DNA from 3 places in the Rhizobium sp. BR 314 genome. Region 2 is predicted to be linked to each of the others. Evidence: predicted binding sites of a transcription regulator. Region 2 holds the regulator's gene; each other region holds the start of a gene.
The links. The regulator LexA, encoded in region 2, represses DNA repair genes until DNA is damaged. The targets are predictions, from matches to a motif close to TGTTCNNNNTGTGTTCNG.
Positions count from the first base shown of each region.

Region 1: dnaE (DNA polymerase III subunit alpha) is a predicted target of LexA. The motif match lies at 1,044-1,061, and genes of this name have one in related genera.
Region 3: uvrA (excinuclease ABC subunit UvrA) is a predicted target of LexA. The motif match lies at 1,198-1,215, and genes of this name have one in related genera.

Region 1 covers NZ_JARWLA010000002.1:435,174-437,445, forward strand. Annotated here, with positions in the region: gene QD461_RS04625 (DUF5680 domain-containing protein) at 1-267, opposite strand, end outside; gene QD461_RS04630 (hypothetical protein) at 347-940, opposite strand; gene dnaE (DNA polymerase III subunit alpha) at 1,296-2,272, shown strand, end outside.
Region 2 covers NZ_JARWLA010000009.1:32,995-35,266, reverse strand. Annotated here, with positions in the region: gene QD461_RS14215 (hypothetical protein) at 1-403, shown strand, start outside; gene lexA (transcriptional repressor LexA) at 384-1,106, opposite strand; gene QD461_RS14205 (VOC family protein) at 1,525-2,272, shown strand, end outside.
Region 3 covers NZ_JARWLA010000042.1:26,654-28,925, forward strand. Annotated here, with positions in the region: gene uvrA (excinuclease ABC subunit UvrA) at 1-1,077, opposite strand, end outside; gene QD461_RS31795 (single-stranded DNA-binding protein) at 1,350-1,913, shown strand; gene QD461_RS31800 (MarC family protein) at 1,968-2,272, opposite strand, start outside.

The DNA.
Region 1 (2,272 bases), on a different contig from region 2:
ACCGGCCCGATGTCCATCGATCAGATCGTGTTCGATGATGTGGCCGAAATAGTTCATCGCCCATACTGGCTGATCGTCATGCCAGACCACCTCTTGCCCGGAAAAATCCGTACCGCCGAAATAGCTGTCGAGATAGCGCCAGCAGCCGCTCGCATAACCGATGTCATGTGAGCCGCTTCGGCAGGATGGCATCCTTTCGCCATCACCGACATAGGTTTCGGCCTTGGCGTTGACAATGAAATCGTTCAGCTCGGCAAGATCCGGCATGACCCTCTCCAATTTTGGTGAGCGGCAAGAATGCCATCGGCTGCAGCATTTGTAAAGAACAAAAAGAGAACATTGGTGGCTACTTGCCGCTATCGCACGCCTTCTGGCCGAAGTCGTCCTGCCAGTCCTGGATGGTGACGGTCCTGGCTTCCGCCTTCTGATTTTTGCCGTCCTTCGTCACCTTGCCGGTCAGCACGTTGTAGTCGCAGCTATGGCTATCATCGGGACTGAGGGTGTCGCGGGATCCGTAGGTGTAACCGGCGACCACAAAGCTGTTGTTGCGATAGGCAAGCGTAAGCGTCTGCTGCCAGCGGTCGCGCCCAACGCTGTCGTTCTGCGAGACGATGGCGATCGAACCGTTCGGCAACGCTGAGATCGACGGTTCCTGACCGACGATACCGCCAGGCTCGACGCTACCCCATATCTTGTGCGGCGCGCTGGCGACCAGCTTCAGGAGGGAATGTTCGTCGTCGCGCAGATAGATATAGATGCCGATCGGGTTGTCCGCGTCGTCACCCGCAGGCGGTGCCACCAGAAGGGCGAGATCCGGCTTGCCGTCCTTGTTCCAGTCGCCAATCGCCGCGTCGATGATGCGGCCCGGCGGGATGGTATCTTCCGCATGAGCAGCACTTGCAGCCGAAAGCAGAATGAGCGCGCAGGCAACTGATTTCATGGTGATCTCTCCTTTTGTTCCTGCATAGCGTCCGGCCACTACTGCGTCTATCGGCAGGCAAAAAAAGCTGCGCGATGAAATTTATCGATGCATCTATTGACTCGTGAACATAAATAGAACAAAAAAGAAACATAACGAGTAAGGAGCGCGTAAATGACCGATATCATTCGAGACGTTGCAGCATTCACCTCAATCGTGATGTTTGTCGCCAGCTTTTCCCTCATCATGATGGCGATGTGAGTTTTCCCCTCTATGCACATGCTGCTGCCGTACTTGACGGGAGCAACTTCTGGACTTTGTCCTCCGTAATGCAGAAAATGCCGCCGATTCATTTGGGCATGCGGAAGGGTACGAAATGGCGGATATGAGTGGCGGCGGCGCAGCGGTTGCGCCGGTCGAAGGCTTGCCGGAGTTCGTCCACCTTCGGGTTCATTCAGCTTATTCGCTGCTGGAAGGCGCTTTGCCGCTCAAGAAGATCTTGGCGAAGGCGGCGGGCGACAAGCAGCCTGCCATTGCCATCACCGATACAAACAATCTCTTCGTCGCACTGGAATTCTCGCAGAAGGCGATGGACGAGGGGTTGCAACCGATCATCGGCTGCCAAGTGTCCATCGACATGGAGGATGGCGGCGAGGGCGACAAGCGCGGGCCGCAGCAGGCTCTTGCCAAACTTCCTTCGATCGTTCTGCTGGCCGCAACCGATCAGGGCTACGAGCGCATCGTCGATTTGGTCAGCCGTGCCTATCTTGGCGGTGAGGGCAATGGCGCTGTCCACGTCACGACGTCCTGGCTGGAAGAGATTGGTACGGAGGGCGTGATCGCCCTTACCGGCTCCTTGAACGGGCCGGTCGATATGGCCCTGAAAGAGGGGCACGCAGCGCAGGCGCTCTCCCGGCTTCTTACGCTGAAGAGGCTGTTTGGCGATCGGCTCTATGTCGAATTGCAGCGCCATGGTACCTATGATCGCCGTCATGAGCACAAGATGCTTTCGCTGGCCTACGAGCATGAGCTTCCGCTGGTTGCCACCAACGAGGCCTTTTTCCCGACGCGTGACGATTACGATGCCCATGACGCCCTGATGGCGGTCGCACACAACGCCATCGTCTCGGACGATACGCGCTTCCGCCTGACGCCGGATCATTATCTGAAGAGCCGGGCCGACATGGCCAAGCTCTTCGCCAATCTGCCGGAAGCGTTGGAAAACACTGTCGAGATCGCCCGGCGTTGCTCCTTTGTGTTGAAGACCCGCAAGCCGATCCTGCCGCGTTTCACCGGCGCGACGGACGATGCCGAAGAGGCGGAACGCGCAGAGTCGGCGGAATTGCGTGCGCA
Region 2 (2,272 bases):
GGTCCGCAGGGCAATGGAGGATGCTCTCGATCGAACCATGCAGGGGCGTTTCGCCTGTCAGAAAGGTGCGTGGTGCGTGGCGATGCTTGAAAATGGCGCCGTGTTGGTAACGATCGAAAATGCCGCCTATCTTCCACCGGCCTGCGATACGGCGAATATCGTCGTCACATCAATACGTCTGCGCCTCGATCATTGTCGCTCCGGCGCAACGCTTTATACAGGCGCGACATTAAGGCGGACCGGCTCGGTCGAAATGGATCTGAGCGGCGACAAGCCCACTGTCCTTACAGCATTCGAAGATCCGCAACGGCCATGGACGCGGCAACGAACCTATGATCGGCGCACGGGGACATTCGGCGCGCCAATCGCGCCGGTGTCACCTGTCAGTGATAACGCCGAATGAGCCCGACAAGCTTGCCCTGAACCTTGACGCGATCCGGTCCGAAAATACGGGTCTCATAGGCAGGGTTGGCAGCCTCGAGAGCGATCGATGCACCCTTGCGACGGAAGCGCTTCAGCGTTGCTTCTTCGTCGTCGACAAGCGCAACGACGATATCACCGGGGTTTGCTGTCGTCGAATTGCGAATGATGACTGTATCGCCGTCGAAAATGCCGGCGTCGATCATCGAGTCGCCTCGCACCTCCAAGGCATAATGATCACCAGCGCCGAGCATATCGGCGGGGACGGTTATGTCATGCGTATTGTTCTGAATGGCCGAGATCGGAACGCCGGCAGCGATGCGGCCCATCACGGGTACGGATACCGAACTGCTGTGATCTTCATGGGTTACTTTCGGCGGAGGCGGGGGCGCGACCGGCTGGAGCTTGCCGAGGCTGCCCTCGATAACGCTTGGCGAAAAGCCGCGGCGCGGCTGCAAGCTCGGATTATAGGCATCCGGGAGCTTGATGACCTCAAGTGCCCTGGCGCGGTTCGGCAGGCGACGGATGAAGCCGCGCTCCTCCAATGCCGTGATGAGGCGGTGAATGCCGGACTTGGAGGCCAGATCCAGCGCATCCTTCATCTCGTCGAAGGATGGCGGAACGCCGGACTCCTTCATCCGCTCGTGAATGAAGAGAAGCAGTTCCTGTTGCTTGCGCGTCAACATCGTCTTGGAACCCCAGAATCAAGAAAAGGTCGTGAAACAAATCCAGAACGGACACTATATGTTCCATATGTGTTCCGCAAGCACTTAAATTTCGTTAAAAGCTTGCTCGGACAATTAAATAATTATCACCCGCGAATGGACGGGCTGTAAAAGCCAGCGTGCTGAAATAGATATAACATTGTGAAAAATATGGGGAATTCCTCCTTTTCAGGCCTAGGTTGACACCGGATTTTTCCGTCTGCGTTCTGGTTCGGCGATCTCGAAATCAAGCCAGCTGAGCCGGCTACAGGGGAGAATCAGCAATCACGTTTGCGCGATCATATTGCGCACTTGGAGCTGTCGTCGCGCGCTTCGCTTTCATCTTGAAATACGCGATGGATGGGCGCAAATCTACCGCCGTTGGGAAAGAGGAGAAGCCATGACTTCGTTGCCGCATCCGCTGGATCATCTCGTGTTGCCGACGATCAACATCGCCCTGGCGCGCGAGCGGCTCGGCAAGCTCGGCTTTACGGTTGCTCCCGATGCGCGCCATCCCTTCGGCACCGAAAATGCCTGCGTCTTCTTTTCCGACAAGACCTATCTCGAACCTTTGGGTGTAGCCTCGCAAGAACAGTGCGAGGCGAGCTTTATCGAAGGCAATGTCTTCGTGGCGCGCGACCAGGCCTATCGCTTTCGCGTCGGAGAAGACGGATTCTCTGCCGTGGTTTTCGGAACGAATGATGCCGTAGCGGATGATGAGCGCTTCAAAGCCGCAGCGATCTCGGCCGGCCCGATGCTGGATTTCTCACGGCCGATGAAAATGCCTGACGGAACGGAAACCGTGGCCGGATTTCGCCTGGCCTTTGCGTCCGACCTGCGTTCGCCCGATTTGCTCGCATTCAGCTGCCAGCGCATCAATCCGCTGCCCACCGATCGCGGTGTGCTTGAGCGCCATGCAAACGGTGTCAGCGGCATTGCGCGGGTAGCGATCTCGGCAACGCGGCCGGCCGCCTTCCGCAGCTTTTTCGAAGAGGTCGTCAGCGGACCAAAGGTATCGGAGCATTCCTTCGGACTGACGGTAAGATCTGCCAATGCCGATATCGAGCTTCTGACCCCGGAGGGCATGGAAGCCTTTTACGACTTGCGGGTCGGCAACGAAGATCCGGGTCTGCGGGCGCGGGCAATCC
Region 3 (2,272 bases), on a different contig from region 2:
GTTCCAGCGGCTGCCGAGCTTGAAGCCGTAATGCTTGCCGAGGGCTTCGAGCGTTTGGTTGTAGTAGGGGGAGCTGGATTTGGCCCAGGGAGCAATTGCGCCGTCACGCAGCGTCCGCTCCGGTTCCGGCACGATCAGGTCCCTATCGATCTTCTGCAGCGAGCCGAGGCCGTCGCAGGAAGGGCAAGCGCCGAAGGGATTATTGAACGAGAACAGGCGAGGCTCGATTTCCGGGATGGTGAAGCCGGAAACCGGGCAGGCGAACTTCTCCGAGAACAAGACGCGCTCGTGCGTCTCGTTCAACGACTTGTTTGCCGAGCCACCGGCAGCGGTTTCCTCGGGCGGCAAAGGCTTGTCGGCGAATTCGGCAACAGCAAGGCCGTCGGCAAGACGGAGCGACGTTTCGAAGCTATCGGCCAGGCGGGCGGCCATATCCGGCCGCACGACGATACGGTCGACCACGACATCGATGTCATGCTTGTATTTCTTGTCGAGCGCCGGCACATCGGCGATCTCGTAGAACTGCCCGTCGACCTTGACGCGCTGGAAGCCCTTTTTCATGAGCTCCGCCAGTTCCTTCTTGTATTCGCCCTTACGACCGCGCACGAGCGGCGCCAGAATATAAAGTCTGGTTCCTTCCTCATAGGCGAGAACGCGGTCAACCATTTGGCTGACCGTCTGGCTTTCGATCGGCAGGCCGGTAACCGGCGAGTAGGGAACACCGACGCGTGCGAACAGCAGGCGCATATAGTCGTAGATTTCTGTGACCGTGCCGACCGTCGAGCGCGGATTGCGCGATGTCGTCTTCTGCTCGATCGAAATGGCGGGCGAGAGGCCGTCGATCTGGTCGACATCCGGCTTCTGCATCATTTCCAGGAACTGGCGCGCATAGGCCGAAAGGCTTTCGACATATCGACGCTGCCCTTCGGCATAAATGGTATCGAAGGCAAGCGAAGACTTGCCGGAACCGGAAAGGCCGGTCATGACAATCAGCTTGTTGCGCGGCAGGTCGAGATCGATGCCCTTGAGATTGTGCTCGCGCGCACCACGTATGGAAATAGTCTTCAGTTCGCTCATCTTCGTATGCAGGTCCCTTGGAGTCTGCCTTTATTTAGTGATGTCAGCCTGCAAGTCGAGGCTGAAATGAAAGGTTGGAGCCGGGTTTTCGATTCCGTTGACACGATCATAAAGACAAATTAGAACAAAGAAAGAACAAAATTGCCTTTAGACATTTCTTTGTGGATGAAGATGTCTCTGGCAGTGCTGGAATAACACCTGATGACGGCAATGGTCTAAGGTGTGCCGATAAAATTTAGGGGCCGTCGATGGGCGGCAAACAGGGTGATGTCATGGCCGGTAGTGTGAACAAGGTAATTCTGATTGGAAATCTCGGGGCGGACCCAGAAATCCGCCGCACGCAGGACGGCCGCCCGATCGCCAATCTGAACATCGCCACGTCCGAAACCTGGCGCGACCGCAATTCCGGCGAGCGCAAGGAAAAGACGGAATGGCACCGCGTCGTCATCTTCAATGAAGGCCTCTGCAAGGTCGCAGAGCAATATTTGAAGAAGGGCGCCAAGGTCTATATCGAAGGCGCGCTCCAAACCCGCAAATGGCAGGATCAGAACGGCCAGGACAAGTATTCGACCGAAATCGTGCTGCAGGGCTTCAATTCGACCCTCACCATGCTGGATGGCCGTGGAGAAGGGGGCGGCTCGGACGGCGGTGGCCGCGGTGGCCGCGGCGGCGGTGATTTTGGCGGCGGCTATGGTGGCGGCGACTACGGTGGTGACGATTACGGCCAATCATCCTCGCAGGGCTCTTCCCGTGGCGGCGGTGGCAACCGCGGTGGTGGCGGCCAATCCGGCGGCGGCAATTTCTCGTGCGATCTGGACGACGACATCCCGTTCTGAGATGTCGCAGCGTGCAGTTTGCCTTTGAAAGCCTGCCTCAACGGCAGGCTTTTTTCATGAAAGAGCCAGCGCGGCCTTGGCGCCGTCAACGACGAATTGTGCGGCAAGCGCGGCGAGGATTACGCCAAGCAGGCGGGTCAGGATAGCGCGGCCCGTGGCGCCGAGCATGCGGTCGAGCCTGTCGGAAATGGCAAGCGCTGCAAAAACGAGGGCGAGATTGACGGCGATGACGGCGATCAATTGTGCCCGGTCGAGTGTGGTCTGTAGCGAACCCGCCAGCAGGATCGTTGCCGAGATCGCACCGGGACCGGCGATCAAGGGCAGGGCAAGCGGAAAGACCGCGATATTGCGGATATGAT